3 regions of the Rhizobium sp. BE258 genome follow, and region 3 is predicted to be linked to each of the others. Evidence: riboswitches for the same ligand, from Rfam matches in the RefSeq annotation. Region 3 holds a riboswitch; each other region holds the start of a gene.
What was found. Region 3 has a riboswitch for cobalamin ahead of metE (5-methyltetrahydropteroyltriglutamate--homocysteine S-methyltransferase). Riboswitches for the same ligand answer to the same signal wherever they lie in the genome.
Positions count from the first base shown of each region.

Region 1: linked by a shared signal. The riboswitch ahead of J2X43_RS22420 (CbtB-domain containing protein) and the one ahead of metE (5-methyltetrahydropteroyltriglutamate--homocysteine S-methyltransferase) in region 3 are both predicted to bind cobalamin.
Region 2: linked by a shared signal. The riboswitch ahead of cobU (bifunctional adenosylcobinamide kinase/adenosylcobinamide-phosphate guanylyltransferase) and the one ahead of metE (5-methyltetrahydropteroyltriglutamate--homocysteine S-methyltransferase) in region 3 are both predicted to bind cobalamin.

Region 1 is NZ_JAVDWL010000006.1:384,107-394,771, reverse strand. It holds gene J2X43_RS22460 (tripartite tricarboxylate transporter permease) at 1-75, opposite strand, end outside; gene J2X43_RS22455 (tripartite tricarboxylate transporter TctB family protein) at 86-547, opposite strand; gene J2X43_RS22450 (tripartite tricarboxylate transporter substrate-binding protein) at 729-1,712, opposite strand; gene J2X43_RS22445 (sigma-54 dependent transcriptional regulator) at 1,913-3,244, opposite strand; gene J2X43_RS22440 (sensor histidine kinase) at 3,241-5,034, opposite strand; gene J2X43_RS22435 (sulfite oxidase-like oxidoreductase) at 5,247-5,909, shown strand; gene J2X43_RS22430 (hypothetical protein) at 5,894-6,505, opposite strand; gene J2X43_RS22425 (CbtA family protein) at 6,675-7,412, opposite strand; gene J2X43_RS22420 (CbtB-domain containing protein) at 7,425-7,634, opposite strand; cobalamin riboswitch at 7,660-7,811, opposite strand; gene J2X43_RS22415 (histidine phosphatase family protein) at 7,841-8,398, shown strand; gene J2X43_RS22410 (response regulator) at 8,657-9,100, opposite strand; gene J2X43_RS22405 (CHASE3 domain-containing protein) at 9,097-10,590, opposite strand.
Region 2 is NZ_JAVDWL010000003.1:732,297-742,961, forward strand. It holds gene J2X43_RS14135 (chloride channel protein) at 1-1,162, opposite strand, end outside; cobalamin riboswitch at 1,385-1,776, shown strand; gene cobU (bifunctional adenosylcobinamide kinase/adenosylcobinamide-phosphate guanylyltransferase) at 2,094-2,618, shown strand; gene cobW (cobalamin biosynthesis protein CobW) at 2,624-3,670, shown strand; gene cobN (cobaltochelatase subunit CobN) at 3,674-7,627, shown strand; gene cobO (cob(I)yrinic acid a,c-diamide adenosyltransferase) at 7,647-8,279, shown strand; gene J2X43_RS14160 (EamA family transporter) at 8,279-8,704, shown strand; gene J2X43_RS14165 (helix-turn-helix transcriptional regulator) at 8,701-9,498, opposite strand; gene J2X43_RS14170 (nuclear transport factor 2 family protein) at 9,501-9,863, opposite strand; gene J2X43_RS14175 (isochorismatase family protein) at 10,032-10,665, shown strand, end outside.
Region 3 is NZ_JAVDWL010000001.1:664,920-675,584, forward strand. It holds gene J2X43_RS03175 (peroxidase family protein) at 1-5,475, opposite strand, end outside; gene J2X43_RS03180 (ATP-binding protein) at 5,898-7,313, shown strand; gene J2X43_RS03185 (response regulator transcription factor) at 7,470-8,144, shown strand; cobalamin riboswitch at 8,220-8,416, shown strand; gene metE (5-methyltetrahydropteroyltriglutamate--homocysteine S-methyltransferase) at 8,518-10,665, shown strand, end outside.

The sequences.
Region 1 (10,665 bases), on a different contig from region 3:
GATCAGGCAGAAGAGCAGGTTAGCCGGCGTTGCCGCCGTGGCGAAACCGAGGGCGAGATTGTTGAAAAGTTCCATGTCTCTCTCCTCAGAACCTGGTCCACGGACCGAAGCGTTCGAACGGCAGGCCGAGGCCATAGCTGAACACCGCGACCGAGAAGACCGTGAGCCCCAGCGACAGGATCAGCGCGTAGAAGACATTCATCTTCTCCGACGCGAAACAGGCGATGAAGGCCGTGAGAAACAGCGAGGGCGCAAAGCCCAGCCCACGAACCGTCAGGCCGAAGATGACAGGCGCCGGCAGAATGAAGAGCATGCCGCGCCAGGCAAATGGGTCGATCGGCTCGCCCTCGACGCGCAGCGCCTGGAAGAACACGATAGCGCCGAGGATGACGAGCACCCCTGAGAGCACCAGCGGAAAATAGCCCGGCCCCATGCGCAACGCCGTGCCGAGTTCCAGCGTGAAGGACTGATAGGCGAAGAACGCGCCGGTCGCGACGAGCAGCGCGCCGCAGATCGCATTGGTGGTGTCGAATGTGACAGATTTCATGGTGTCTCCGTGGGGTTGGAGAGAACTGTGGGTGGAGCCCCCTCATCCCCGGCGCAACGCGTTGCGCCTGAAACTGCGGGCACCTTCTCCCCGCTGGGGAGAAGGAAAACCGCGTCCCCTCTCCCCAGCGGGGAGAGGGCTAGGGTGAGGGGGCCACAAGCTCCGGGCTTGCGACGGCCACTCAGTCGGCGTATTCGCCGGCCGCTTCGATCACCGGCTTCCAGCGGGTGATTTCGCTCTCGAGCTTTGCCTTCAGCGCCGCAGGCGTCGCATCGGCGTCCGGCGACGGCACGGTGCCGAGTTCGGCGAAGCGGGCAGCGACGTTGCTGTCCTTCAGCGCCACCTGCAGTGCCTTCGACAGACGCTCGTTGACGTCGGCAGGCGTGCCCTTCGGCGTGTAGATGCCGTGCCAGATACCGACTTCGAAGCCCGGCAGGCCGCCTTCGACAGCGGTCGGAACGTCCTTCAGGACATCGAGGCGCTTCGGCGAGGTCACGGCATAGGCCTTGATCGTGCCACCCTGGATCTGCTTGGTGGTGTTGGTGGTCTGGTCGCACATGATATCGACCTGGCCGCCGAGAAGATCGGTCATCGCAGGGCCGGTACCCTTGTAGGGAACCGTCGTCAGCGGTGTCTGGATGGCACTCATGAACATCATGCCGCAGAGATGCGAGGCTGCACCGATACCGGCATTGGCGTAGGTCACCTTGTCCTTGTTCGCCTTGACATATTCGACGAGGCCCTTGAGATCGGCCGGTTCGAAATCCTTGCGGGCGACGATCGTCATCGGCACGTCGGTGACGAGACCGACATAATCGAAGGCGTTGAGCGTGTCATAAGCGAGCTTGCGGTAGAGCGTGGCGGACGTCGCCATGCCGATATGGTGGAGCAGGATGGTGTAACCATCAGCATCGGCCGACGCGACGCGTCCGGCGCCGAGCGTACCGCCGGCGCCGCCGACATTTTCGACGACGATCTGCTGTCCCAAATCCTTCGACATGGATTCGGCAACGAGGCGCGCGACGGTATCCGTCGGGCCGCCGGCCGCGAACGGCACGACCATGGTGATGGTGCGTTCAGGATAGCCCTGTGCGGATGCACCGGCAGCGAAAAGAGAGACGGCGGCAGCGGCCGTCATGCCAAGCATGGCCTTGAAGAGTTTCATCGTTTTCCTCCCTGATGAAAACAGGCTGCCAGCGGCGCTTCCCGTGCGCGGCTGGAATGGCGGCCATTAACAGGAGGTAAACGGGCCCCGGCAATCGTCAGGCGCCACCGTCAGACAGAGATTTCGCCTGCGTGCGCTGCACCATGGGTCGATTTGGAAACAAAGGCCGAAGACGATGGGTGGAAATCCACCCATCTTGGCTATTCGGAAACGAGCATCTTCTTGTCGAGCCCGTATTTCTGCATCTTTTCGTACAGCGTCTTGCGTGAAATCTGCAGCGACTCATAGACCGGTTTGAGACTTCCACCATGCGCGACCAGCGCCGTTGCAATCACCCCGCGCTCGAATTCGGCGACGCGATCGGCAAGCCCGGACACCTCGCCATTCGGCCGTTCGCCGCCATCGAGGCCGAGGACCAGGCGGTCTGCCGCGTTACGAAGCTCGCGCACATTGCCCGGCCAGTCGCGCTGGGCCATATCGGAGATCAGGTCAGGGGAAACCGGCAGATCGTCGCGCCCATAGCGCGCCGCCGCCTCTCGTACCAACTGGAGAAACAGCAGCGGAATATCAGCGCGCCGCTGCGTCAGCGCCGGCACATGCAGGGTCGCGACATTCAGCCGGTAGAAGAGATCGGCGCGGAAGCGGCCGGCGGCGACTTCGGCTTCCAGATCGACCTTGCTGGTGGCGATGAAGCGGACGTCGAGCGGCACGATCTCGTTGGAGCCGAGCCGCGAGATCACCCGCTCCTGCAGCACTCTCAGAAACTTCGCCTGCAGATCGAAAGGCATCGAGCCGATCTCGTCGAGCAGGATTGTACCGCCGCGGCCGTGCTCGAACTTGCCGTAGCGCGGACGCACGGCGCCGGGAAAGGCGCCCGCCTCATGGCCGAACAGCTCGCTTTCGATCAGGTTTGCGGGAAGTGCGGCGCAGTTGATGGCGATGAAAGGGCGGCTGGCCCGGGCGCTGATATCGTGCAGCGCCCGGGCCACCACTTCCTTGCCTGCTCCCGTCTCGCCGACAATGAGCGTATCGGCATCGCTCGCTCCGATCGCCCGGATGCGGTAGCGCAGATCGACCATCACCTGCGTCCGTCCCGGCAGCCGTGACTCGATATCATCGCGCTTTCCGGCGACGGCCTTCAGCAGCCGGTTTTCGAGGACAAGACTGCGGCGCTCGAGGGCGCGCTTGATGACACCGGCCAGCATCTGCGGCGTGAACGGCTTCTCGATGAAATCATAGGCGCCCTCGCGCATCGCCTTCACCGCCAGCTGCACATCGCCGTGGCCGGTGACGAGGATCACAGGCACTTCCGCATCGATCTCGCGGATGCGGTTCATCAGCGTCATGCCATCGGTGCCGGGCATGCGGATATCGCTGACGACGACGCCGGGGAAGCTGTAGCCGATCAGCTCGAGCACATGGTCGGCGTTCGAAAAGGTCTCGACGTTGAAGCCCGAAAGCTCCAGCGCTTGCGCCGTCGAACGGCGCAGCTCCTCCTCGTCGTCCACGAGCAGGATCTTCTGTTCGTTCATTCCGCAGCCTCCGGCATGGCGCCCGCCGCCGATTGCAGTTCGATGCGGAATTCGGCCCCGCCATCGGGGTGGTTCGCAACAGTCAGGCTGCCGCCGAAATCCTTGATGATGTTGTAGGAGATGGAAAGACCGAGCCCCAGCCCCTTGCCGACGCCCTTGGTGGTGAAGAACGGATCGAAGATGCGCTCGGCAATCGCGGCCGGCACGCCGGGCCCGAAGTCGCGCACTGTCAGCACCACCTTGTCGGCATACTCGAAGGCGCTGACCTCGATCCGCCGGTCGTTCAGGCCCTCCACCGCATCAGCCGCATTCGAGATGACATTGACCAGCACCTGCTGCAGACGCACGGAACCCGCCCGGACGACCGGCGGATGCAGGCCAAGATCGAGCTGCAGATCGGCATCGGCCGCCTTCAGCCGCCAGGCGACGATCTCCAGCGTATCGCGTATCGCCTCGTCGAGCGGCACCGGACCCAGCTTCTCGTTCGGCTTACGGGCAAAATTGCGAAGATGCTTGCTGATCGCCGCCATCCGGTCGATCAGCCCGCCGATACGGCGGATATTGTCCTGCGCCTCGGTGTTTCTTCCGCGGTCGAGCAGCACGGCGGCGCTATCCGTATAGGTCTTGGCAGCCGCCAGGGGCTGATTGAATTCATGCGAGAGTGCCGCCGACATCTGGCCGAGCCCGGCGAGCTTGCCCGCCTGGATGAGATCGGCCTGCGTCTGCCGCAGCTGCTGCTCCGTCAGGCGCCGCTCGGCGATCTCTTCCTCGATGCGGCTGTTGACCCGGGCGAGATCGGCGGTGCGCTCCTCGACGCGCCGTTCCAGCTGGTTGCGGGCGTCGGCCTGAAGCTGCATGCGTTCATTGAGCCGCATCCGGCGCTGGCGCAGAACGGCAAAGGCGAGACCGGCAATGCAGAGCATCAGGAAACCGGCGACCAGCGCCGTGCGCGCCTGCGCCCGGACGGAGCCGGTATCGAGCAGAACGTTCACCGTCCAGTCTTCCGCCTCCATGTACTGCGAGAGAACCAGATATTCCTTCTGCGCCCCCTCCTCGATCATCGTCATCAGATCATGCTCTGCGAACCGGCTGCGGCCCAGCGGCAATGCGGTCAGCGCCGCGTTGGCATAGCGCCGGGACGCCTCGGTCCGCTGCATGCGATCCGCCGTCAGCGGCAGGATGCTGTTGTACAGCCAGGCCGGCTTGCCGGACATGAAGATGATGCCTTCAGGATCGGAGACGAAGATGCGGTATTCGCCGCTGGTCCAGGAAGACTCGATCATGTCGATATCCACCTTGAAGACGATGACGCCGCGAATGTCGTCGCCGCCCCTGATCGGCGATCCGAAATAATAACCGCGCTTCAGCGAGGTCGTCCCCAGCGCGTAGAACCGCGACTGCTTGCCCGAAATCGCCTCCTGGAAATACGGGCGATAGCTGAAATTCTCGCCGACGAAGCTTCCGGGCATATCGAAATTGCTGGCGGCGATCGTCTCGCCGTCGGGCTTGATCACATAGATGTCTGAGGACTTGAGGAGATGGTTGATCTCCTTGAGATAGAGGTTCGCGGCGTCGCGCAGATCCTTGTCACCGGGATGCGTGACCAGTTCCTTGATATCGTCGTGATCGGCAATCAACGCCGGCAGTGCCTCGTAGCGGTTCAGGTGACCGCTGAGGGCGGAGACGGCCAGCCTCAGCGCCGTCCCCGCCTGCGCCGAGGCCTCGCCCATATAGGCGCGCGTCGCCAGCGATCCGCCATAATAGAAGAAGGCGAAAACGACGAAAGGCACTGAAAACAGCGCAAATATAAGCCTATGCCTCTGAGACAGCGGCGGCTCCTCCCATTTTGCCTCCCTCCCCAGGAAGGCAACCCCGACCGACCGATTGTACTGACCGGCGCCGCGAATTCCAAGAGGCCAGCGGCATGGCCAAGGCGATCACCCTGCCCTTGACACTCCGGGCCCGGAATTGTCCTATCGGCCGACTGTGATGGGAGACCGCGATGACCGACGAACAGGCGCCTGTTGACAGCAAGCTCACCACGTCCAAACGCCGCTGGGCCGCGGAAGGCAAGTTCCTCACCGGCCGCATCTCCCGCCCGGAGACCGAGCGTTTGCCGCCCGGCCAGCATCTGGTGAAGAACTGGCCGGTGCTCGATCTCGGCGAACAGCCGGCGATATCGCTGGATGATTGGAAGCTCGAGGTGCGCGGTCTCGTAGAGACACCGCTTGCGCTGACATGGCCTGATTTCCAGTCGATGCAGCAGAGCACCCATGTCAGCGACATCCATTGCGTGACGACATGGTCGCGCTACGACAACCGCTGGGAAGGCGTTTCGACCCGCGATCTGCTGGACGCCGCCATGCCGAAGGCCGAAGCCGGCTACGTCATGCTGACGAGCTATGACGGCTACACCACCAATCTGCCGCTGGCGGATTTCGCCGCCGAAGATGCGATCCTGGCGACCGCCTGGGAGGGGCAGCCGCTGACGCTTGATCACGGCGGCCCGATGCGGCTGGTCGTGCCGCATCTCTATTTCTGGAAGAGCGCCAAATGGCTGCGCCGCATCGACCTGATGCCGTCAGACAGGGCGGGCTTCTGGGAAATGAACGGCTATCACATGCTCGGCGACCCCTGGCGCGAGCAGCGCTACACCGAAGACTGAACCCGCAGCAGCCTGCGGCCGGCGAAGAAGACGCCAAAGATCACCGCGAAGAAACCGGTCAGCGACGCCATGCTCGCGGTATGCAGCGGAATTTCGCTCCAGCGCGGCTTGATGACATCGGCAGTATTGAAAGCCTCGCCGCTGAAACGGCAGGTGATCAGCGACAGGCCGCGGCGCACCATGTCGGCATCGGCATCCGTAATGATCGCAGTCGCCGCCTCGCTCTCGCGCGGCATATCCCGCAGCGATAGCAGCACCGCCTTGGTAGCGGCAAGATAGGCATGGGCGCACTCGTTGAACGGACTTTCCTCATCCGTGACGCTGCCGGGCATCCGCCCCCACAGACAGTAGGAATACTGGATCTGCGCATAGTTCAGCACCCGGCGGAACGGCTCGTTCGTATCGGTGGCGCGGGACGCGAGCGCGATGATCCGATCGCGGTAGTCAGCCATGACGGCCATTTCGCCGTGGGAAATTTCGGGAACGGAAATGCCGCTATGGTTTTCCGACGCGGTGCGGCTGTGGGCCATGGCTCCGCCGGTCAGCAGCGCGAGCGCAGCTACAGAGATCGCCGAACGAAGAAGCAGCCGTTTCATCGCAGACCTTACCAATCCCTCATTCCTGTGCTTGTCACAGGAATCCAGTGCGTCCATGTCCATGGACGCGGGAAACTAGAGTCATTCACCGCGCCGACGCGCGGTGGCTAGATTCCTGTGACGAGCACAGGAATGAGGGAGAGTGCGGAACACCTCCCTCACCAACCTCTCACCGAAACGCCGGACGGCCAACCGGGGACCGCGTTTCCAGCCGCTTCTCGGCCAGAAAGCCGAAGACCACCGCAAGCACCGACCACAGGATCACGTGCATGCCGAGCGACGTCGTGCGGAAGCTCCAGAGCACCGCTGCCGAATAGTTTTCCGGCACCTCGTTGATCGGCGGCAGCAGATACTGCACGGCGCCGATGAAGACGATATAGGCGATGCCGGCGATGATCGAACCGTTCCAGATTCCGAAGCGGACAGCCAGATTGCGGGCAAATGCCACGGCGGCAACCAGCGCCCCAACCGAGACGACGATCATCAGGAAGAACAACTCGGTGCGAACGCCGATCGTATCCGGATTGCCGACAGCCGGCGGATTGGCCGGGTACTTGATGCCGGGCACGAGGATGATGGCGACGAAAGCTGCCAGCGCGATGACGGCAGCCGTGCCGCGGGCGCTGAGCTTGCTGAAGCGGCCATGCACGAAGGCGAAGGCAAGAGCAAAGAGGCCGCCGACGGCGATGCCGTAAGCCATTACCCCGGTGAAGAGGCCGATGCCGGCCTGCGTGGCGCGGCTGACGATTTCGGGTTCGGCGGCTTCGCCGGCAGCCGTGGCTGCGGCTTCCTCGAAGGCGATCGCCTGGTCGACCAGCGGCTCACCGAAGGTATGGGCGAAGGCAAACACCAGGATGCTAGCAACCGCCCCCGCGATCATCCCACGGAGAAGAAGATTTCCAACCATGTCTGTCGTCCTTTAGTGGCAGGGGAAGCCGAGAAGGTGGCGGCCGTCATGCACGAATTCGTGGACGTAGCCGCCGGAGAACAGCGCCATGGCGCCCTCTTCCGTGCCGACGAAATAGATGGCGATGATCATCAGCAGGCCGCCGAAGATCGCCCATGGCAGGATTTCGCCTAGCGGGATTGGCGCCGGTGCTGCGACGGGCGCGAAAGTGGTGTCAGACATGTATTCCTCCTGGAATGACGCGTTCAGTCGAAAGAGTGTTGGCGGCAAGGTCTGACTTCCAGCCTGCTCTCGCATCCTGGTCACAGTGGCGCGACCGCGCCGGATTTCCACCGGCTTCCAAACCCGCAACATGCCCGTTATATCTCTAGGCTGAGAACTGTCAACGAAACTTCATTTGCCATCCACGGCAAGCCGGAGGCTCACCTGTGCATACCCGGCTGACCTGGATCTGCCACGGCCCGACCAGCGCCAACCGCGAAGGCCGCTTCCCTCTGAACGAGCCACTGGAACAGAGCGCCGTTGTGGAAACCGCAGCGTTGACGGAGAGGCTTCGGCACGCCGATCGGAGCGCAAGCAGCCCTGCCCTGGCAGGATTGCAGACGGCCGAAATCTTGAGCCTTGCCGCCACCGGCGATCCCAGGCTCGCCGATCCTGACTACGGTCGCTGGAAGGGACGCTCACTTGCCGATCTGCAGGCAAAGGAACCCGACGCCCTGGTTCAATGGATGACGGACCCGCAATCGGCGCCGCATGGCGGAGAAAGTCTCGCCAAACTTCAGTCTCGCGTCATCGGCTGGATGGAAGAACAGCAGAGCCTCGACGGGCACATGATCGCAATCGCCAATGCCGCGGTGATCCGGGCCGCCGTTCTCCATGTGCTGAACGCGCCGCTCGCCTCGTTCTGGCTGACGGATATCGAACCGCTTGCCATCCTGCGCATGAGCCATGACGGCCGCCGCTGGGCGCTGCGCTTCGGCCGCTAAGGCGACCATTCCCAACGCGAAATTTAGATAAGCCTTACGCAAGCAAGTTGCGCGATACCTATTGAACCCGGCTTGCCGGGCGCTAAGTCCTTGCCCCGGGGAGACCAGCCATGACGTATGATTGGAGTGGGGAGCGTACACGGCGCATGCGTCTTCTGAAGATCGCGACCGCCGTTGTTCTCATAGGCTTTGTCATCAGCATCCCGATGCTGGTGAGCTGAAAGAAGGGCGAGCAGCCAAACTGCTCGCCTTTTCGCATTATTGCTGCGGAATCTGGATGACCGCAAAGAACAGGCCGAGCTGGCGGATCGCGTGCGCGAAGCCTTCATAATCCACAGGCTTGGTGATGTAGACATTGGCGCCGAGATCGTAGCAGCGCTGGATTTCACGCTCGTCATCGGTCGTCGTCAGGATCACCACCGGCATGCGCTTGGTGTGCTCGTTGCCCTTGATCTGCTCGAGAATGTCGATGCCCGAGGTGTCAGGCAGATTGAGATCGAGCAGCACCAGCAGATAGCGGTCCCTGCTGACCTCACCGCTGCGATCGGCACCAAGGATGAAATCGAGAGCGCTCTTGCCATTGGTGAAGGGAACGATCTCGTTGTTCACGCCGGCCCGGCGCACGTTCTTCTCGATAAGGCGGGCATGCCCCTCATCGTCTTCGATCATCACGATCGTGACTTCCTGGCCCGTGGCTTTCATGACTCTGTACCCTTTACGATGGTGGTGAGATCCGAAGGCAGGAGCAGCGTGAACGTGCTGCCGGTACCCTCAATCGACTCGACAGTAATGTCGCCGCCCAAATTTCGTATTAACGAACGCACATATGCGAGGCCGATCCCCTCGCCCGGCTGGTCTTGCTCGCCGGCGCGGCGGAACAGCTCAAAAACGCGCTCGCGGTCGTTCTTTGCAATACCGCGGCCATTATCCTCGACATCGATCTTGATACGGCCCTTGCCGGCAGGCATTGCCCGGACCGCAATCTTCACCGGGCGGCCAGGATAGCGGTATTTGACCGCATTGTCGAAAAGGTTGCCGACGATCTGGTCCAGCGAGAAGCGGTCCGTGATGAGCGCCGGAACGCGAATGTCCATCTCCATCGTCCCGTCGGCAGCGACCACCTGGTGGTGAACGCTCGCAGCCGCAGTCTCCATCGCGGCCTTGAGGTCGACCCTCTCCGGAACCAGTTTGCGGCGCCCGTCGCGGGAAATCTTCAGGATGGCGTTGATCAGCGAATCCATCTTCCGCGTCGACGAGCGGATGAAGCTCATCGCCTCCGGAAGGTCTTCCTCCACCGCCAGCCGCGCTTCCTTGATCTCGCTTTCGCTCGGCTTCTTCTCGTCGGCCATCACATAGGCCGTCACTGCAATGAGGCTCGCCTCCAGCTCGCTGAGGAAGCCCATGATATTGACCAGCGGCGCGCGCAGGTCGTGGGTGACGATATAGGCGAAGCGCTGGATCTCCTGGTTCGCCTGCATCAGATCCTCCGTGCGCTCGTTGACGCGCTCCTCAAGGCCGCTGTTCAGCGCTTCCAGTTCCTCACGCGCCCGCGACAGATCGCGCACATGTTGGAAGATAATGAGGATGGCGCCGCCAAGCACAATCACGATCGCCAACGCACCGCCGACGGTGACCCATTGCAGATCGCTGGCGGCCTCGAGCTGCTCGGCAACGATCACCCGCAAATGCTCGTCGGTCAGCCCAATGAAGCCGATCATAAGGCGCCGGGCATCGTCCATGTAGACGCGCCCGCTGTCGTTGCTGACGATGGCAAGCGCTTCCTGCTGCCTTCCGCTTTGGGCGAGCGCTACGGTGTTCTCGACCTCTGCCAGCTTGCCGTCGATCGCCTTGTCGAGGTCAGGCAGTTTCCCGGCATATTCCGGGTAGTTGGCAACGGCATCGGCAAGGCGCTTTCGCCGCTCCGGCAGATTTTTCAAGGCCAGATTGAAAGGATCGAGATAGCTCTGCTCGCCGGTCAGCAGAAAGCCGCGCTGGCCGGTTTCGGCATCCTGAAGCGCCGACAGCAGATCGGCCGAGCCGCTGCGGATCCGGCGCATCTCGGCAACGGTATCGGAATAGACCCGGTTTTCTCTCGTCAACCACAGCGAGGTCCCGACGATGCCCACCAGAAGCAGAACGCCGAGCCCGAGCATGATCAGCGTCGAGCGAACGAAGGAGGTGTTGGATGACATCAGGGATTTCTCTGAAAAGGATTTTCTGAAATACAAGTGACGGAAAAACGCCCTGCGATCAACCCGATGACCGCA
Region 2 (10,665 bases), on a different contig from region 3:
GTGAACTCATGCCGACGACGGCGTAGACTTCGGGTGTCAGCGAGGCATGCGCAAAGAACGGCGCGGAATAGGCAAAGAGCTTGCCGAGAAGCGCGCCCATGAACAGCGATGCAAAGAACAGGCCGCCCCTGAAGCCGGAGCCGATCGACACTGCAGATGCAAGCGACTTCAACAGCAGGATGCCGACAAGCGTCGGGATCGCCACCTGATGCGCCAGGTTGAGATGCAAGGCGCCATGCCCAGCCGACAGCACCTGTGGAGAGATTGTGGCCAGCAGGCCGACAACGATGCCGCCGAGCGCCGGGCGTACCGGCGTGGGTACGGAACTCTTGCGGGCCAGTTCCTCGACAAAGGAAACGCCCTGCATGATCAGGATGCCAGCACCGGCGCAGCAGGCGCCAAGCAGAATGGCCGGCACATAATCGGCCGGCACCACAGTGCCGAACCTCCCGACGTCGATGGTGAAATCGTTGCCTGCGAGAAGCCGTGCCACCAGCGTCGAGAGCAGGGCGGAAACGACAACGGGTGTGAGCGAGACGATGGTGTAGGTGCCGATGATCAGCTCGAACGCGTAGAAGGCGCCGGTTAGCGGGGCATTGAAGGCTGCGGCGATAGCGCCTGCCGCACCGCAGCCGAGGAGGACGCGTAGATCGGCGCGGCGCAGCTGTAGCTTCAGGCCGAGCTTCGAGGCCAGGCCTGCCGCCAGCTGCGTATAGCCGGCCTCGAGCCCCACCGATGCGCCGAAGCCGTTGGAGATCAGGTTCTGGATGGCGACGATGATGCTGTCGGTCAGCGACAGGCGGCCACCATGCAACGCATTGGCCTCGATCGGGTCGACCATCGGCTTCTTGCGCGTCCTGCTGAGGATGAAGAGCAGCAAGCCGAGAAGCATGCCGCCGCAGACCGGTGCCAGGAGCAGCAGAAGCTTGTTGCTGATATCAGAGGAGCTGAGACGATCGACATCGCTGATGCCGAAGATGAGGCTGTGCATCTCCCGGGAGATCAGGCTCATGCCGGTGACCGCGCAGCCGGAGATGACGCCGACCGCGCCACCGGCGAAAACCATGCCCATTTCGTTCTGGCGCGCCAGCGCGCGCAGCCGCGCCAAATCGAATTTGAGATGGCGCCGCGTCAGGCGGCCGATATCGGTTTTCGTGAGCATGATGACAGAACTAGGCGACGGGAGGAAGGATCAAGGAAGCAGGCTTTTCGCGCCGCATGATTTCGCGAGCAATTGCAGCAAAAGCGAGGCGGCGGCAAGCGAAATATGCCCGTAAGTCAATGAATTTAATAGACTATCTGTTTGGTAGACTCAGTCGTGTTAAGATGCGGCATTTTCCATCGTGTCAGGCTCGATTGACTTCGCACTGCCGCACGCCTAACGATGAAATCAATAACGGATGGTTCCGGAGCGGTGATTGCCGCCCTGGATGAAAAGGGAATGTGACGGGGCGGACCCAAACCGGGCGTCTTCATCACAGCCGACCCCGCGACTGTAGAGCGGTCAGGGTCTTCCATCCGGTGCACCGGCACCACCGCCTGATCGCCGCATTCTGCGGCAGGGCGGTGGCTCAAGGACACCGGAAAAGCCACTGGAATGCATCGTGATCAGCAGGGGCTGGACGCCTCCATTTCTACGAATCGTCCGCCTTTTCACGAGAATGCAGCCGGGAAGGCGAGGAAGATCCGCTGGCACGATCAGGGATGGCCTTGCGCCATCCCTGTCGGGGCCTCGAACCGCGAGCCAGGAGACCTGCCAACCGTGCCGGGCGAAGAGCCCACCCAAGGGCAATCCTGTCCGCTGCCAGCACGGAGGTTGTCATGGCTGAAACGAATAGTTCGGTGCTGTTTTTGGCACGATGGAAGGGCGAGGCGCCTCGGTCTTTCGCCGTGTCGCGGGCTCCCATCTCTGCCCTCATTCCTGTGCTTGTCACAGGAATCCAGTCGCCGCGCGTCTGCGCGGCGGAGAGACTTCTCCTCCAAAGCACCAGAGTCATTCACGGCGCAGACGCGCCGTGGCTGGATTCCTGTGACGAGCACAGGAACGAGGGAGTGCAGGGAGAGCGCAGAACTTTCGCCGCAGGCCTTTGCGCATGAGCGGCTCCCTGTCCGGCACCACCTTCGTCCTCGGCGGCGCTCGTTCCGGCAAATCCCGTTTCGCCGAACAACTGATCACCGATAGCGGCCTCGAGCGCCACTATGTCGCCACCGGGCGGGCCTGGGACGACGAGATGCGGGCGCGGATTGCCGCCCACAGGGACGATCGCGGGCCGTCCTGGACGACGCATGAGGAGCCGCTGCAGCTTGTCGATTGCCTGTCGGCAATCGATAGCGAAGGGCGGGCTATCCTTGTCGATTGCCTGACGCTCTGGGTCACCAATCTGATGATGGGCGAGCGGGATATGGCGGCGGAATCTGCGAACCTTGCCGCCTGGCTACCGAAGGCAAGGGCGCGGCTCGTGCTTGTTTCCAATGAAGTCGGCCTCGGGATCGTGCCCGAGAACCGGATGGCGCGGGATTTCCGCGATCATGCCGGACGGCTGCACCAGATGATCGCGGCCTCCGCCGCGGACGTGTATTTTATCGCGGCAGGGCTGCCGCTGAAAATGAAGGGTTGAAATTTATGAACCAGAAGATCCCCGCAACCGTGATCACCGGCTTTCTCGGCGCCGGCAAGACGACGATGATCCGCAACCTGCTTTCCAATGCCGGCGGCAAGAAGATCGCGCTGATCATCAATGAATTCGGCGATCTCGGCGTCGATGGCGAAGTGCTGAAGGGCTGCGGCGCGGAGAATTGCACCGAGGATGATATCATCGAGCTCACCAACGGCTGCATCTGCTGCACAGTTGCCGACGATTTCATTCCGACGATGACCAAGCTGCTTGAGCGCGAGCAGCGCCCCGATCATATCGTCATCGAAACCTCGGGTCTTGCGCTGCCGCAGCCGCTGGTCGCCGCCTTCAACTGGCCCGATATCCGCAGCGAAGTGACCGTCGATGGCGTGATCACCGTCGTCGATAGCGCCGCCGTTGCCGCCGGACGGTTCGCCGACGACCACGATGCCGTCGATGCGCGCCGCGCCGAAGACGAGTCGCTCGATCACGAGAGCCCGATCGAGGAGCTGTTCGAGGATCAGCTGACCTGCGCCGATCTGATTGTGCTCAACAAGACGGACTTGCTGGATGCCGCAGGCATTATCCGCGTCCGTGACGAAGTGGCGTCGCGCATTTCGCGCAAGCCGGCGCTGATCGAGGCGAAGAACGGCGACGTTCCGGCAAGCGTTCTGCTCGGCCTCGGCGTCGGCACCGAGGAAGACATCGCCAACCGCAAATCCCATCACGAGCTGGAGCATGAGGACGGCACGCCGCACGATCACGACGAGTTCGACAGCTTCGTTGTCGAGCTTGGTGCGATTGCCGATACGGGTGCTTTCATCGAGAAGCTGAAGGGCGTGATTGCAGAGCATGATGTGCTGCGCCTGAAGGGCTTTGCCGCAGTCGAGGGCAAGCCGATGCGCCTGCAGATCCAGGCTGTCGGCAGCCGTATCGACCAGTATTTCGACCGCGCCTGGGCCACCGGCGAAACGCGCGGCACGCGTCTCGTCGTTATCGGTCTGCACGACATGGACGAGGCGGCGGTGCGCAAGGCCATCGAGGCGCTCGTCTGATCCATGCATCTGCTTCTCGCCCAGAAAGGAACGATCAGCGACGGTGACGAGGCCATCGATCTTGGCCAGTCGCCCGGCGATATCCTGTTCCTGTCTGCGGCGGATACGGAGCTTGCGGCCATCGCCGCCGCCCACGGACAGGGCGGCGGTTCACCGCTGACGCTTCGGCTTGCCAGCCTGATGAGCCTGAAGCATCCGATGTCCGTCGATGCCTATGTCGAGCGCACGGCGCGGCACGCAAAGCTCATCATTATCAGGCCGCTCGGCGGCGCCAGCTATTTTCACTATGCGCTGGAGGCTCTGCATTCCTGCGCGGCGCGGCACGGCGCGCGGATTGCCGTTCTGCCCGGGGATTCCAAGCCGGATGCGGGGCTGACGCCGTTTTCCAATGTGGCGCTCGATGATCTCAATGCGCTGTGGGCTTACCTGATCGAAGGCGGTGACGAGAACTCGCGGCGGCTGCTGGATTATGCGGCGGCGATGCTGTCGGGTGGTGAAAAACCCGGTGCGGCCGCGCCGTTGATGAAGGCCGGGATATGGTGGCCGGGGCGGGGAGTCGTTGGGGTTGAGGAGTGGGGAGTGTTGTCTGCGGCGATGCTGCGGAACGTGGCACCCCCCTCGACATCCAACGACGCCCCCATCGCCGCCATCAGCTTCTACCGCGCCCTCGTCCAGAGCGGCGAGACCGCACCGGTCGAGGCGATGATCGAGGCCTTGGCGGCGGAAGGTCTCAGGCCGCTGCCGGTCTTTGCCTACAGCCTGAAAGACCCGGTCTCCAAGGGCATCATCGACAGCATTTTCGATCAGGCGCCTCCTGATGTCGTGGTCAACACGACGGGCTTTGCGGTGTCGGCGCCCGGCGCTCTGCGTGAATCGACCGTGCTGGAAAAAAGCGGCGCCGTGGTGCTGCAGGCAATCCTGTCTGCCTCGTCGCGCGAGGCATGGGCCGGGTCATCGCAGGGGCTGTCGGCGCGCGATCTCGGGATGAACGTCGCGCTGCCCGAAGTCGATGGGCGGGTTCTGGCCCGTGCCGTCTCGTTCAAGTCGGCAGCGCGCTATGATGCTGCTGTCGAAGCGAATATCGTTACCAGCCAGCCTGATGAAGGGCGGATGCGTTATACGGCGAGGCTTGCCGCCGGCTGGGCGCGGCTACGGCGAAAACCAGCAGAGAAGCGACGTGTGGCGCTGGTGCTCGCCAACTATCCGAACCGCGACGGGCGCCTCGGCAACGGCGTAGGCCTCGATACGCCTGCGGGTACCGTCGAGGTGCTGAAGGCGATGCGCGGGGCGGGCTACGATGTCGCGGATTTCCCTGACGATGGCGATGCGCTGATCCGCCATCTCTCGGAGGGGCCGACGAATTCCGGGCGTGACGGAAAGGTGATCCGCGAAACGCTTTCCATGAGTCGATACAAGGCGTTCTTCGCGTCTCTTCCGAAAAAGATTCAAGACGAGATGACGGCGCGCTGGGGCGTGCCGGCGGGCGATCCCTATGTTGTGGATGGTGACTTTGCTTTGCCATTCACGCGGTTCGGCAATGTGCTCGCCGGTATCCAGCCGGCCCGCGGCTACAATATCGATCCGAAGGAAAGCTACCATTCGCCCGATCTCGTGCCGCCGCACGGGTATCTCGCCTTCTATGCTTTCCTGCGCCAGGAATTCGGCGCCGATGCGGTTGTTCACATGGGCAAGCATGGCAATCTCGAATGGCTGCCGGGCAAGGCGCTGGCGCTTTCGGAGGAGTGCTATCCGGAGGCGATCCTCGGGCCGCTGCCGCATCTCTATCCTTTCATCGTCAACGATCCCGGCGAGGGCACGCAGGCCAAACGCCGGACGGCCTCCGTCATCATCGATCACCTGACGCCGCCGCTGACGCGGGCTGAAAGCTATGGTCCGCTGAAGGATCTGGAGGCGCTGGTCGACGAATATTACGAGGCATCCGGCAGCGATCCGCGCCGTATCCGGCTGCTGTCGAAGCAGATCCTCGATCTGGTCGCCGATATCGGCCTCGACAGCGATGCCGGGATTGCCAAGGGCGAGACCGAGGATGAGGCGCTGAAGAAGCTCGATGCCTATCTCTGCGATCTCAAGGAAATGCAGATCCGCGATGGGCTGCATGTGTTCGGGGTGTCGCCCAAGGGGCGGTTGCTGACGGATCTGACCGTGGCGCTGGCGCGAGTGCCGCGTGGATTGGGTGAGGGCGGGGATCAGAGTCTGCAGCGGGCGATTGCTGGGGATTTGGGGTTGGTGGGTGTGATACCCCCCTCTGTCCTGCCGGACATCTCCCCCTCAAGGGGGGAGATTGGCTGGGCGGAACCGCTCGCTTCGACCTCAACTGTTTTGCGAGAGGCCAACCACGAGTCGATCTCCCCCCTTGAGGGGGAGATGCCTGGCAAGGCAGAGGGGGGTACCCCGCATACAAGCGCCAAATTCGATCCCCTCGACTGCAACATGGCCGCGCCGTGGACCGGCTCACGCCCCGCCATCCTGGCCGACATCCTCGACGCCCCCTGGCGTACCAATGGTGACACCGTCGAACGCATCGAACTGCTGGCCGCCAAGCTCGTCTCCGGCGAAACCGAATGCCCGGCTGGCTGGCCCCAGACCAAATCCGTCCTCACAGAGATCGAATCCCGCCTGAAACCCTCGATCCTCGCCTGCGGAGCCGCCGAGATTTCGGCGCTCCTCACCGGCCTCGACGGCCGTTTCGTCGCTCCCGGCCCCTCCGGCGCTCCGACGCGCGGGCGGCCTGATGTGCTGCCGACGGGGCGGAACTTCTATTCCGTCGACAGCCGCGCGGTGCCGACGCCAGCAGCCTATGAACTCGGCAAGAAATCGGCGGAGCTGCTGGTCCGCCGCTATGTGCAGGATCACGGCGAGTGGCCGGTTTCCTTCGGGCTGACGGCCTGGGGCACGTCCAACATGCGCACCGGTGGGGACGATATCGCCCAGGCGCTGGCGCTGATCGGTGTCAAGCCGGTCTGGGACATGACCTCGCGCCGCGTCACCGGCTATGAAATCATCCCGCCGGCGATGCTGAGGCGGCCGCGGGTCGATGTGACGCTCCGGATTTCAGGCTTCTTCCGCGATGCCTTTCCGGAACAGATCGCGCTGTTCGACAAGGCGATCCGCGCTGTCGGCGCTCTCGATGAGGATGCGGCGGATAATCCGATTGCAGAGCGGATGCGCGGCGAGGCGGCGCGGCTTGCGGTTTCCGGCCTGGATGAAGTGTCGGCGGCCAAGCGCGCCGGATATCGCATCTTCGGCTCAAAGCCCGGCGCTTACGGCGCGGGGTTGCAGGCGCTGATCGACGAGAAGGGCTGGGAGCGGCGCGCCGATCTGGCGGAAGCCTATCTCGTCTGGGGGAGCTATGCCTATGGCGCGGCCGAAGAGGGCCGGGCGGAGCGCGGCATCTTCGAGGAGCGGTTGCGTTCGATCCAGGCGGTGGTGCAGAACCAGGATAACCGCGAACACGACCTGCTCGACAGCGACGACTATTATCAGTTCGAGGGCGGAATGGCGGCGGCGGCCGAGCATGTCGGCGGTGTCAGGCCGTCGATCTATCACAACGACCATTCGCGGCCGGAAAAGCCGGTGATCCGTTCGCTGGAGGAAGAGATCGGCCGTGTGGTGCGCGGGCGTGTCGTCAATCCGAAATGGATCGATGGCGTCATGCGCCATGGCTACAAGGGTGCCTTCGAGATCGCTGCCACGGTCGATTATCTCTTTGCTTTTGCGGCAACGACCGGCGCTGTCGGCAACCATCATTTCGAAGCCGTCTATCAGGCCTTCGTCGCCGATGCCAAGGTGCGTGATTTCATGGGGGAAAAGAACCCGGCAGCCCTCGAAGAGATGAAGGAGCGGCTGATGGAGGCGATCGACCGGCATCTCTGGACGCCACGCAGCAATTCGGCGCGCTTCGATCTTGCGCCATCACATCATAAACAGACAGCATGACATTTCATCAGGAAAGACAATGAGCGAAGAACCAGTAGACACCGCCGAAAAGGACGATGCGCGCCATAACGAGAAGATGGCGAAGAAGAAGGCCGCGCGCGGCAAGATCATGGCCACCAAGACGGACGAGAAGGGCCTGATCATCGTTCACACCGGCAAGGGCAAGGGCAAGTCGTCCTCGGCCTTCGGCATGATCTTCCGCCATATCGCCCATGGCAAGCCATCGGCCGTCGTCCAGTTCATCAAGGGCGCCATGTGGACCGGCGAACGCGATCTGATCGAGAAGCATTTTTCCGATGTCTGCCAGTTCTACACGATGGGTGAGGGTTTTACCTGGGAAACGCAGGACCGCGCCCGCGACGTGGCGGCGGCAACAGCCGCATGGGAGAAGGCCAAGGAACTGATCCGCGACGAGCGCAATTCCATGGTGCTGCTCGACGAGATCAACATCGCGCTGCGCTACGATTATCTCGATATCAACGACGTTGTCGCATTCCTGAAGGCCGAAAAGCCGTATATGACTCACGTCGTGCTGACCGGCCGAAATGCCAAGGACGAGCTGATCGAAATCGCCGATCTCGTGACCGAGATGGAGCTGATCAAGCATCCTTTCCGCTCCGGCATCAAAGGGCAGCCGGGCGTGGAGTTCTGATGGCGCAAAGCTGGATATTCTGGGCGTTTCTGTCGGCGGCGTTTGCGGCGCTGACGGCGATCTTTGCGAAAATCGGTGTGGCTGGCGTCAACTCGGATCTGGCGACGCTGATCCGGACGGTGGTCATCATCGCCATTCTGGCCGGTATCGTCACCGCCACCGGCCAGTGGCAGCCGCTTTCCAGCATATCCGGCAAGACTTGGCTGTTCTTGGCTTTGTCAGGTGCCGCGACGGGAGCGTCCTGGCTCGCCTATTTCCGGGCATTGAAACTCGGCGATGCGGCGCGTGTGGCACCGATCGACAAGCTGTCGATCGTGCTCGTCGCCGTCTTTGGCGTCGTCTTCCTCGGCGAAAAGCTTGGGCTGGTAAACTGGCTCGGCGTGGTGATGATCGCGGGCGGGGCGCTACTGCTGGCGCTGTTCTAGCCGTCTGCTGGCTTTCGCAGGATTGCGGCCGTTTCCTCGTCGGCGGGGAAGAAGGATTCGATCGCCAGTTCCGAGAGCGTGACATCGACAGGCGTGCCGAACACGGTGGTGGTCGAAATCAGCGATAGCGTGCCTGCAGAAGTGTGCAGCCGTAGCGGTACGGCGATCCCTGCATAATCGTGCTTTGTCTCATCCGCCGGGGTGCCGCCAGGAGAAAGCTCCTGCAATTCCTTGAGAAGTGCGCCGAGGATCGGGTCGCCCGAGGTGTCGATCTGCTGGCGAAGCCGCTCCAGAAGGTGCGCGCGCCATTCGGCGAGATTGACGATATGAGGTGCCAATCCTCCTGGATGCAGGCTGAGGCGCAGGACGTTGACAGGGCCTTCGAGCAGGCTTTTCTCAGTGACATCCGCAAGCAGCGGTGCGATTGCCGCATTGGCGGCAAGCAGCGTCCAGTGCCTGTCGATCGCGAGGGCCGGAAAGGGCTCCTGCGCTTTCAGGACCATATCGACAGCCAGTCTTGCCGGTTTCAGGGCCGGATCGTCCAATGAGCGCTCGGCAAAGAGCGGGGCGTAGCCGGCTGCGAGCAGCATCGGATTGCGTTCCCGAAGGGGAACGCCGAGCCGTTCTGCCAGATGCAGCAACATGTCGCGGCTCGGTGTCGAGCGCCCGCTCTCGATGAAGCTCAGGTGCCTCTGCGAAATCTCCGCTTCGAGGGCGAGATCGAGCTGGCTCATGCGGCGAAGCTTGCGCCAGTCGCGGAGGTGGTCACCGAGGGAGCGGGCTGAGGTCATCATCATCAGGCTTCCGGAACGAGGTCGAGAAAACCGTGTACGGCCTTCAGACGTCCGCCTTCAAGCAGGGCGAAGTCCGTTCCCTTGATAATCGCCTCGCTGCCGTCGGGGCCGAGCCCCCAGGAGAAGCGCAGGTTGTCGCCGTGGCCATCGGCGGCACCGATCAGATTGAAGCGGAAGCCGGGGAAGCGGGTCTGTACGGCATCGACCAGTGCGTTGATCTGCTCGTGACCTTCGCCGCGCATCAGAGGATCGATATAGGTGGCGTTTTCGGCCCAGCTTTCGGCGATCAGCGCGCGGCGGCGGTCGGCATCCTCCTCGTTCCAGATGGCGATGTAGCGTTCGGCGGTGTTGCTCGCGTCGGTCATGTCATGTCTCCTTTGATCGCCCGGTTCGTCCAGGCATTGCGATCATCGGCAAAGGCCGTTCGCTCATCAATTACGCGAGAGGTAATCAAGCTCGCGGCTTGGTGATTTGACACTGCCGTCATCCGCCGGAAGGTTTGGCCATCGATTTCGAAGATGGAGGACGGCCTGATGACATCGCTTTCGGCATATGCGGCACGGGTGGCGCAACTGGCGCTTCTGGCATCCGCTCTTGGCTGGTCTTCCGCGCATGCGGCAACCGTTGTCGACGAGTGGAAGAAGATCAAGGTTCCGTCGGCGCCGAAGCTCGGCGAGGTGACCGTCGATCCCTCGACCACGGCGCTGCTGCTGCTGGATTTCAACGGGGCGCAGAACCCGGACAAGGGGCCGTGCAATACCAAGGTCAAGCCGCGCTGCATTGCCGAGCTGCCCCATGTGGCGAAGCTGATGAAGGAGGCGCGCGACAGCGGGGCGCCGGTCGTCTACAGCATCACGTCGAATGCGGCGCCTGAGGATATCGCGACGGTGCTGGCGCCCAAGGATGGCGATCCGATCGTGAAGTCAGGCGCCAACAAGTTCATCAATACCGATCTCGAAAAGATACTCACCGACCGGCATATCAAGACGGTCATCGTCACCGGCACGGCTTCGGAGGGAGCGGTGCTGAATACGGCTGCTTATGCGGCGCTGAAGGGCATGGATGTGGTGCTGCCCGTCGATGGCATGTCGTCCACCGATCCCTATGCGGAGCAATATGTCACCTGGCATTTCGCCAATGCGCCCGGTGTTTCGGCGAAGACGAAGC
Region 3 (10,665 bases):
CCCGCCATCGACGATGTCGCGTCCATCCGTTGCGCCTGTGTTATTGGCGTTCCAGACGATGGTGTCGTTGCCGCCACCGGCGAGGATGATGTCGTTGCCGGTGCCGCCGTCGAACGTATCACCGGAGTTGTCGCCGATCAGGATGTTGTTGCCTGCCGTGCCGCTGACGTCGTTGGTGTCGCGGGTGACGGTAACGGTCGCCGTATCGGTCGCAGCACCGTCGCTCACCGTGTAGGTGAAGTTGCGCTGCTGTGTGGTCGAGTGCGTGACCGTGACGTCGCCTGCGGGGTTCACTGCGACCGCGAAGTTGGTCTGGTTCTCGGTTGCGCCGGTGATATTGAGAAGGCTGTCGACATCCGTGTCATTGGCGAGCAGTGCCCATTCGGGAATGACGAAGCTGCCAGTCTCTACATTGGTGATGACGCTATCGTCACCGGCGACAGGTGCATCGTTGACGGCCGTAACCGCGATCGTTGCGGTCGACGGATTGCTGTTCATCAGGCCGTCGTTGACGGTGACGGTGATGACGCGTGCCACCGTTCCCGGCTGGTCCGAGCTGTTGCCGAAGGTGATCGCCTGGATTGCGGCCTGGTAGGCGGCAAGCGTGGCAGTCCCCGTCAGTGTGATGGCGATCTGGCCGGCAACCAAAGTGTCGGTCTGGGCGGTGATGCCTGCAGGAAGAGCGCCTACATTTAGCTGGTCACCGTTCTGGGCATTGGTCAGAACGATCCGTGCGGAGACGATCTGGCCATCCTCATCGGTAATCGCAGGACCGGAGGCGATCGCAACCGGATCGCCATTCTCGACGAAGGTCGTCGCATAGTTGATCGATGGCGCCGCCGCAGGGCGGGTGAAGTCGATCGTGACATTGTCGATATCGACGATGTCATTATTGCCGAGTGCGGTGGATGTGAGGCGAACAATGGCCCCGGCGGTAAAAGGACCGGTCAGATCGATGCTCCGTTCTGCAACGTTTGTTGCAAAGTTGATAGTGTCGATCTGGATGAAATTGACGCCATTGGCCGCAAACCAGACGGTCACGGTATCGCCCTGATCGAGTCCGCTTTCGTTCACATCGTAGGTGAGACGGGCCGTCGTCGCGCCTGCAAGGTTGGCGGCGCGCTGCACGCTGGCGCCATTGCCGTTATCGTCGAAGCGCAACGTGCCGCCGGTGACGAGAACATCGCCGCTGGTGGCGCTGTTGTTGTCGCTAGACTCCGTCCAAGGTGTCGTCCAGGGCGTGGTGCCATCGGTACCCGTGTAGTTGGACGGGCTGAAGTCGTCGCGGTATTGGCCACGATCGAGCGTGTAGAGCTGGAGCTGCGGCGGGCTCAGCGCATATTCGCCGTCCGCAAAACGCAGCCGCTCGATGTTGAACAGGCGGTCGGTGCCGTCGGAAACCGGATTGGCAACCGTTTCCTCATCTCCGTCGGGCCCCCCGTCTTCGTCGAAGCCGGTATGAGCGACGGTGATGCTGCCATCCGCATTCTGCGTGATCGTATAGTTGGCGCGGACGTCGGTATAGACGGCCGTATCGATATCGCCCTCTACCTCGCCGTCGATGATCTCGCGGACGATTTCGAGCTGGCTCGGGTTCAGCGTGCGGTCGAACATCAGGTCGCTGAGTGTGCGGCCGTTGAACATTGCGGCGCCGCTGGGCGCAAAGACGCCCTTCGACAGGCCGTCGGACGAGCCGATCTCATTGCCGTTGAGGTCGTTGATGCGGATCCGGACGTTCAGCCAGCGGTCGCCGTCGATGATGTCGTCCCCGGCGAGGCCGGTGATGATGTCATCACCGCCGCCGCCGAGCAGGATGTCGGAAGCGTCAGCGGTATCCATGACGATTGTTTCGGTGACGCCGTTGACCGTGACAGAGGTACGGGCACGGTGGGCGACGAGCTGCGAGAGACCGGCGATCAGGCTGAGGTTCTTTTCGAGCAGCGCGTTCGAATAGCTTTCGAGCGGGCTGCCGGTACCCGGAATGGCTGCGGTATTTTGCAGCTCGGCCCGGGCATTGGTCGGGGCGACGCGTCCGGTCAGGATATCGTCATGGACCCAGCCGGAGAGACCTTCGACAAGATCGAAGCGGTCGCGCAGGATGAAGGCTTCCTGGGTGGCGAAGAGCGGGATGCCGAGATCGGAATTGGCTGCGGTATTGTCGCCCTTGTGGATTGCCCAGTCGAAACCAGCCATGCCGTTGCTGCGCTGGATGCCATCGCCCTGGAACATGATGTCGTCGCCGGATTCGGCGTCGTAATCGGTGTCGCTGCCATCGCCGTTCAGAACGTCATGGCCGATGATCGAGGAATTGAAGAACAGCTCGGAGTTTTCGCCCGACAGTGTGTCGAAACGTCCGCCGCCTTCGATCCAGTCGTTGCCCTCGTTGCCCATCAGGAAGTCGCCGCCGTCGCCGCCGCGGATGAAGTCGTCGCCGAGGCCGCCGAGCACGTGCTTGCCGTCAGGGCCTGCGATGATGAAGTCCTTGCCGTCATTGCCGAAGATCAGCGCCAGGCCGCTGCCGCCATGGATGACGTCGTTGCCGCCTTCGCCATGCAGGAAGTCGGCCGCGCCGATATCCGTGCCGGCATTGGTGATGATGTCGTCACCCTCGCCACCGTGGACGTGGTCGACGCCGTAGCCGGCTTCAAGCGTGTCGTTGCCGCCATAGCCCCAGATCGTGTCATCGCCTTCGCCGGCGATGATCGTATCGTCGTCCTCGGTGCCGCCCATGACGACGTGGTCGCCGCCGTGATAGGCCATGTAGTCGAGGTCGCCGTCACCATCGGTGTCGCGGCGCACGACCAGCGGCGTCAGCGCCTGCAGGATCGCATCGGTGAAGATCGGATCGGCGCCGACCTGCTTCGAGATGTCCATCTCAAGCGTATGGTCAGGCGTCGAGAAGATGTCGCCCGGCAGCGCCGTCGAACCTTCGCCCAGATCGGTATTGCGCATGATGATCTTGCTCAGCGAGTTGTTTTCCAGCTCGTTGAGAAGGTTCAGACCCTGGACGCGGGAGAGATAATAGAAGCGGTCCGATTCCTGCAGGTTCTCCATCTGCAATTCGAAGACGAAGGAGAAGGTGGAGCCGAGCATGCCGCCGAAATCCATCTTCTTCTCGGCAAGGCCGCCGATCCACAGATCGATGTCGTTGAGACCCGTCTCAGCCGTCGCCCAGGCGCCGGTCGAATTCAGGAATTCCAGGCGGTCGGCAGGTGCACCGGCCGTGCCGAGCACGATCGAGGCGGCCGCAGCGCGCTTGGCGTCGAGGGTCGCCGCGCTGGTGATCGAGGAGTGCGTGCCGTAGGCAGCGATGAAGTTGACGATCGACGCGGTGTTCTGCAGGTTCAGCGCGAAATCGGTCCAGCTGACATAGGGCTTCAGCTGCGTGTCCTGACCGGCTGCCTGGTAGAACTGGGCACGTGCCTCGTTCAGCGTCGGCAGGCCGACGTCGCGGCCACGGGCGATATTGAGCGCTGCAAGATCGAGCGGGATGCCGACAAGCTGGTTGCGCAAAACGTCGGTGACGAATTCGTCGATTTCGTTGCCGCCCTGTCGGGACATGCCGCGGATGATGGCACCGGCTGCCTGGTCGTGATTGACGAGCACATTACCGTTGGCATCGACCGCGCCGAGTTCCAGCGGGTTCAGGAAGCCGTCGAACAATGTGATGTTATCGAAGCTGAAAGTACCGTCGGCATTTTCCACGAGACGGTCGATATCCTGGTTCAGCATCGAGTGGCCGAAGCGGTAGACCGCGTGGGCGAACTCGGCGAAGATCGCCGGATTGATGTCGGTCGATGGCTCGAAGACGAAGGCATCGATATCCGGCTGCATCTTGCGGCCGAATTCCTCGAAGACGAGGTGCTGATACTGCATTTCGGTGGTGAAGCGGCCGGCCTGGAACAGACGCTCGCCGTTCCAGACGAGTCCCTCAAGTTCTGCCTCGGTTGTCGGCAGCGTGGTAATCGGCTCAAGCAGCCACTGGTTGATAAAGACCAGGTCGGCGCTGTCGAGGACGACCTGCTTGGTCTGCTCGACGACGCTGTTGTGCTCCGAGTGGAAGATGTGGTGGATCGACGTCAGGCCGATATTCTCGTTACCGCGGCCGTCGCCGGTGATGTAGTGCGCGTCGAGCAACTCATCATCGTAGGCAGTCTGCTGACCGCGGGTGTTGAAGCCGCCGGAATAGCCTACGGCGTCGTCACTGTCGGCCTGCAGTACGCCACCGGCGATGACCGGTACTGCGGCATGGGCGATGTCATCGAGGAAGGCGTGGCCGATTCGGACGGCTCCAGCGGTGCTGACAGGAGCGCCCGGCGTGCCTGAGACAACGATGTCGTCGGCGGTGTTCGGAATGCCGTCGGCGCCGATGCCGGTGATGACCTGCGCGAAGCCGTTGGCATCGGGGATGAAGCGGCCATAGGGATCGGTGCGCAGCAGCGGAATGTTGGTGACATCGGCGTCGGTCAGGTCGATGCCGAGCATCTCGCGAGCCTGTTCCTTGATGTCGGCCCAGGTCGGCAGGCCGCGCGCGCCGTCAAGCAGATGGCCGGTCGCGACAGGCTTGCCCTCATGCATGACATATTCGCGCAGGAAGACCTGATGCGATGCATGCGAGGTATATGTCTGGTTCTGGTCGACCCACGGCGTCGTGGTGTTGGCAGCCACTTCGCCATCGGCATCGCGGCTGGCGCGGGTCAGGACCATGAAATTGGTGTGCGGCGTTGCCGGATTGTAGAGTGGGTCATCCGGTGACAGCGGAATATAGACCGTTCCGGCACCGCCCTTGGCCACGAGGTCGAGGCCATGGTCGAAGAACTGGCCGAACAGCGTGAACATCGAGTTGTAAGGCGCGGAGTCGCCGATATCGGGCGAGACGTTCTCGAAAGTGTAGACGTAGACGGGACTGCCCGCGGCGGCGAGAACGGTGCCATCGGGGCCGACGACATTGGTTGCATGGACGATGGGCGCGCCATTGGCGTCCTGCATCGGTACGCGCGTCGCTGTCTTGCCCTCGTCGATCATGGCCTGGTAGACCATGATGGCTGCCGGGTTGTTGCTGGTCTGATCGACAATCAGATTGGAGATGATGCGTGGATCGGCGTCGACGACGGTGCCCGGGCCGACGGCGCTGGGGGTACCCGGCGCATAGTTACCGTTCGTGAGAACCGTTCCCGGGCCGAATGCCAGCGAGTCGTCATTTTCGTTGACGTAGTTCGGCTGCACCAGCGGCGTGAACGGCTGGTCGGCTGCGCCCCAGGTTTCATTGCCATCGAGCAGGTTGTTGTAGCTGCCGTCGACGGTTCGGAGGCCGTAGGGCAGGAGATGCGCCTGCGGTGCACCGGTGCCGGTCGCGCCGGCTGCTTCGCCGGCTTCGGCGACGAGCGCGGCAAGGTCACCACCGGCCGCATGCTGTTCGGCGATGGCGATCTGCTTCAGGATGAACTCGAGATCGTGTCTTACAAGCGTAACCATTTTCCCCTCCGTCGGCGCGCTGTCCTGGCGCCTGGTTTTTCGCAAACTTGTCCTGTCCGCCGGATCGCGCTGCGAGCCCGGCGGTTTGAATTGCCCCTGATGTCTTCAAAGCCCGCCTTGCAGGGCTGGCTTGGGATGATGCGATCTTGCGGAAAGTTGCCGGGGTTTTGAACGGCGCATGGTCGGACGATGTTTTCGATGTTCGTCCACGGCAAAAGCAGGTCTTCGGTCCTTATCCTTCCGGGAGTAAGGTCCTATGATGAATTGGCCTTTGGTCTGATAGAATTCATACGGGCCTATAGTACAAAAATGGTCTTTTATTTCCTTGGGTAATATTGCAAGGATGATAGCGCTATCGGCCTTGGGGGGACGTTTTGCCGGACGAATACTTAGGCGCCAGAAATGCTGGCGTAGATGAAAGCGTGGAAGCGCCGCGACTGTTTAACCGTATCCTTCGATGGGGCGCCGAGCGGACCCTTTCCACGCAGTTCCTGATCGCCAGCAGCTTGGTTATTCTGATCGCCACGGTTTCTGCGGGCTATCTTACGACGCGGCTGGTTGCCGACAAAGCGCTCAGCGGAAAGGCCGGCACGACGGCCTTGCTGGTTCAGAGCCTGACTGAGGCTGAGGTGCAGGAACTGGGCGCCTCGACGCGCCTTAAGGCCGCCAGCATCGCTCATCTCGACGCGCTTTTCGGCGATGCGGATCTCCAGGCGCGTTTCCCGCATATCGAGATATGGGCGCCCGACGGGACTGTTGCCTATTCCCGGACCAAGCAGATGATCGGCCACCGCTTCAGTTTCCCCGAGGGCCTACAGCGCGCCTTGAAAGGCGAAATTGTTGCCGTCTATGCGGATCTTCATGCCGACGAGCATACGTTCCGCAACATCAATACCGAATATCTCGAAATCTACAGCCCGCTGCATGACCAGGCTTCGGGGCGGATCATCGGTGTGGCCGAGATCCATGAGGATCCGAGCGGTTTTGTCGATGAGCTCGCGCGGCTGAGGGTGGTCACCTGGACGACGGTGGCGCTGTTCTCCTTCGTCGTCATGCTCGGGCTGTTCCTGATCGTCAGGCGCGGCAGCCGGACGATCGAGCATCAGCGGCAGGTTCTGAGCCACCGCGCCGAGGAGGCAGAGTCCGCCTCGAAGGAATTGATGGAGCTGAGGGACACGGCGCGCCGGGCCTCCATGGAATTCGCCAACCTCAACGAGACCTTCATCCGCCGCATCGGCGCCGACCTGCATGACGGCCCGGTACAGCTGATGACACTGGCGATCCTGCAGCTCGACGAGCTGCGCGACCTGACCAAGAAGGATGAGCGCGCAAGGCTCCTCGACGAGACCAGCAAGACACTGGGTGAAGCGCTGATCGAGGCTCGGACGGTCACCAAATCGCTGCTCTTGCCGGAGATACTGCATCTCTGGGCAAAGGACGTGGTGGCCGAAGCGATCAGGCAGCATGAGGCGCGGACCAAGACCAAGGTCGCGTTTGTCTCCAGCGGCACCAATGCCGACCTGCCGCCGGCGCTGAAGACCTGCATCTACCGCTTCGTTCAGGAAGGGCTCAACAATGCCTACCGCCACGCTGGTGGCAACGGCCAGCGTGTCCGATGTCGGATCGACATGCCCGTCATCGCGATTTCGGTCGAGGATGACGGTTTGCCTTCCGGGACCGTGCCGTTTGCGGCGCGCGAGGGCGGAATGGGGCTCTATGGCCTCCGGCAGAGGATCGAGAGCTTCGGCGGCAAGCTTGCTGTCACCAAGCGGCCGGGGGGCGGCATGATCCTGGAGATGGTGCTGGAGCTGCAGCAGGCCGACGCAACTGGCCTATAAGGTGACGGACTATCCGAATTGATAACTGGCTGAAAGCATAGAGATCGAATAGACAGAAATCCGATGAAGTTAACCAAGCATTAAAATCCGTCTTTATGTTTGGCTCTGTTTACTTTAGAGCTATCGGAAAGAAGACGAGGGGGTTTATTCGTCATTATGTCTATCTCGGTCGCATTCGTTGATGATCATCCAATATTGTTGGATGGACTCGTTAATCTTTACTCGGCGAAGGAAGGTCTTCGGGTGACTGCCCGCGGGCAGAACGCCATCGACGCGCTGAAGATCGTCGAGGAGCACCGGCCCGACGTTCTTGTCACCGATCTCAGCATGCCGGGCGATACGCTGGCAGCACTCGAGCTGATCCAGAAGAATTACGAAGGCACCAAGGTCGTGGTCTTCACCGCCACCGCCAATATCGACACGGCGATTCAGGTCCTCAATCTCGGCGTCTGCGGCTATGTGCTGAAGGGTAGCACGGCGCGCGATCTGTATGAGGCGATCAAGACCGTGCATGACGGCAGCACCTTCATCACGCCGGGTTTCGCCACCAAGGTGATCCTGTCGATGAAGACGGCCGAGGTGCGCCGCAAGGCGCAGATGCAGAAGCGCCTGAGCGCCCGCGAGCAGCAGATCGTCAACTACCTGTTGCAGGGCAAGACCAACCGCGAAATCGCCAGCATGCTCGATATCAGCGAGAAGACCGTCAAGCACTACATGACGATCCTGATGCAGAAGCTCGATGCCCGCAATCGCGTCGAAGTGGTGCTTGCTGCCCAGAAGCTGCAGGCTCCCGTGGAGACCGGCGCGCCGTCCTCGATGCTGTTGTCGTAGTCGGCGAGTACAGCTAGCCAAGAAACAAAGACATAAACATATCTTTATGTCTATTGACGTGAGATCCGCGATGCGACATGCTCGTGTCATCGTGGTTCTGCGGACCTTTGGTCCGGAGCTAAGAGGGAATCCGGTGAAAATGCCGGAGCTGCCCCCGCAACTGTAAGCGGCGAGCGGCCGTCCACTCATGTCACTGGGGAAGACGCCCCGGGAAGACGGACGGCAGCGTTGACCCGCAAGCCAGGAGACCTGCCGCGATCGATAACGTCCACGGGCGGGGTGTCCGGTGTGCCGCTTTTGCGACCGGCACGCCTGTGTCCGCGCGCCGATGCGTCATCCCAAGCCTTGCCCACAACCCTCGGGGTAAGGAAACATGAGCATCAAGACTGCAAATCTCGGATTCCCGCGTATCGGAAAGCACCGCGAACTGAAGTTCGCGCTGGAAAGCTATTGGGCCGGAAAGTTTGATAGGGCAGCACTTCTCGACGTCGCCAAGGCATTGCGGGCCGAACATTGGGCCCTGCAGAAGGCCAAGGGAATCGATATCATTCCGTCCAACGACTTCTCCCTCTACGACCATGTGCTCGACACGGCGGTGATGGTCGGCGCCGTACCGGCCGAATATGGCTGGAAGGGCGGTCCCGTCGATCTCGACATCTATTTCGCCATGGCGCGCGGCTCAGTGGGCGCTGAGCACGGCGATTGCGGCCATGCGCATCATCATGAGGGCGTTCCGGCGCTCGAAATGACCAAGTGGTTCGATACCAACTACCACTACATGGTGCCGGAATTCACCCGCGACCAGCGCTTCGCGCTGACCGAAAACAAACCGCTGCAGATGTTCCGGGAGGCAAAGGCGCTCGGCATCCACACGCGCCCGGTCATTCTCGGCCCGGTGACGTTCCTGAAGCTCGGCAAGGCGACGCAGCCAGGCTTCGATCCGATCGAACTGCTCGACCGGTTGCTGCCTGTCTATGCGGGCATCCTCGCGGAGCTCAGCACTGCGGGCGCCGATTGGGTGCAGATCGACGAGCCAGCCCTGGTGCTCGATCTCGCAGACGCTGAGCGGTACGCGCTGACCACGGCCTACAGCGCGCTTCACCAGCTGGTTCCGAACCTGAAGATCATGATCGCCAGCTATTTCGGGGCATTGGGCGACAATCTCAAGACAGCAGCGGCGCTGCCGGTTGCCGGTCTGCACGTCGATCTGGTGCGCGCGCCCGAGCAGCTTGATGCGGTCGTATCGGCGGTGCCTGATGACCGGGTATTATCTCTCGGCGTCATCGATGGCCGCAACATCTGGCGCGCTGATCTTGAGAAACTGCTGGATCGGGTCGAGGCGCTTTCCAAAACGCGTCCAATCGAAATCGCGCCATCTTGCTCGCTTCTGCATGTGCCGATCGATCTTGCTCTCGAAACCGCTGTTGATGCCGAGGTCAGGGGATGGCTGGCTTTTGCCACGCAGAAGCTGGATGAGCTGGCGGTCCTCGGCCAGGCACTTTCGCAGGGGCGCGATTGCGTGACGGATGCCATCGGCAGCTCTTCGAGGGCCGCGGCCGCCCGCGCGGCATCGCCGAAGGTCAATGATCCCGCGGTCAGGCAGCGGATTGCAGCGATCGACGAGACCATGAAGCGCCGCAAGGCCGGCTTCGCCGAGCGCAAGGCGATCCAGCAGACGGATATCCGCTTGCCGCTGTTCCCAACGACGACGATCGGGTCCTTCCCGCAGACGTCTGAAGTCCGCAAGGCGCGTTCGGCACATGCGAAGGGAACGCTCAGCAATGCGGACTATGAGGCTTTCCTGCGCAAAGAGACCGAAGCAGCCATCCGCTGGCAGGAGGAAATCGGCCTTGATGTGCTCGTCCATGGCGAGTTCGAGCGCAACGACATGGTGCAGTATTTTGGCGAGCAGCTGTCGGGCTTTGCCTTCACGCAGCATGCGTGGGTACAGAGCTATGGCTCGCGCTATGTCCGTCCGCCGATCATCTTCGGCGATATCGCGCGGCCGAAGCCGATGACGACTGGCTGGTGGCAATATGCCCAGTCTCTGACGGACCGGCCGGTCAAGGGTATGCTGACTGGACCGGTGACGATCCTCAATTGGTCCTTCGTGCGCGACGATATCGCCCGAAGCGAATCATGCCGGCAGATCGCGCTGGCGATTCGCGACGAGGTCGGTGATCTCGAAAAGGCGGGTGCCAGGATGATCCAGATCGACGAGGCAGCACTTCGGGAAGGCTTGCCGCTGCGGCGCTCGCAGTGGAAGACCTATCTCGACTGGGCCGTCGAAAGCTTCCGCCTGTGCTCGACCGGTGTCGGCAACGCGACACAGATCCACACGCATATGTGCTATTCGGAGTTTAACGACATCATCGATGCGATCGCCGCCATGGATGCGGACGTGATCTCGATCGAGACATCGCGTTCGAAGATGGAGCTGCTGGAGGCATTCCGCAGCTTCGACTATCCGAACGAGATCGGCCCGGGTGTCTACGACATCCACTCGCCGCGCGTTCCCGAT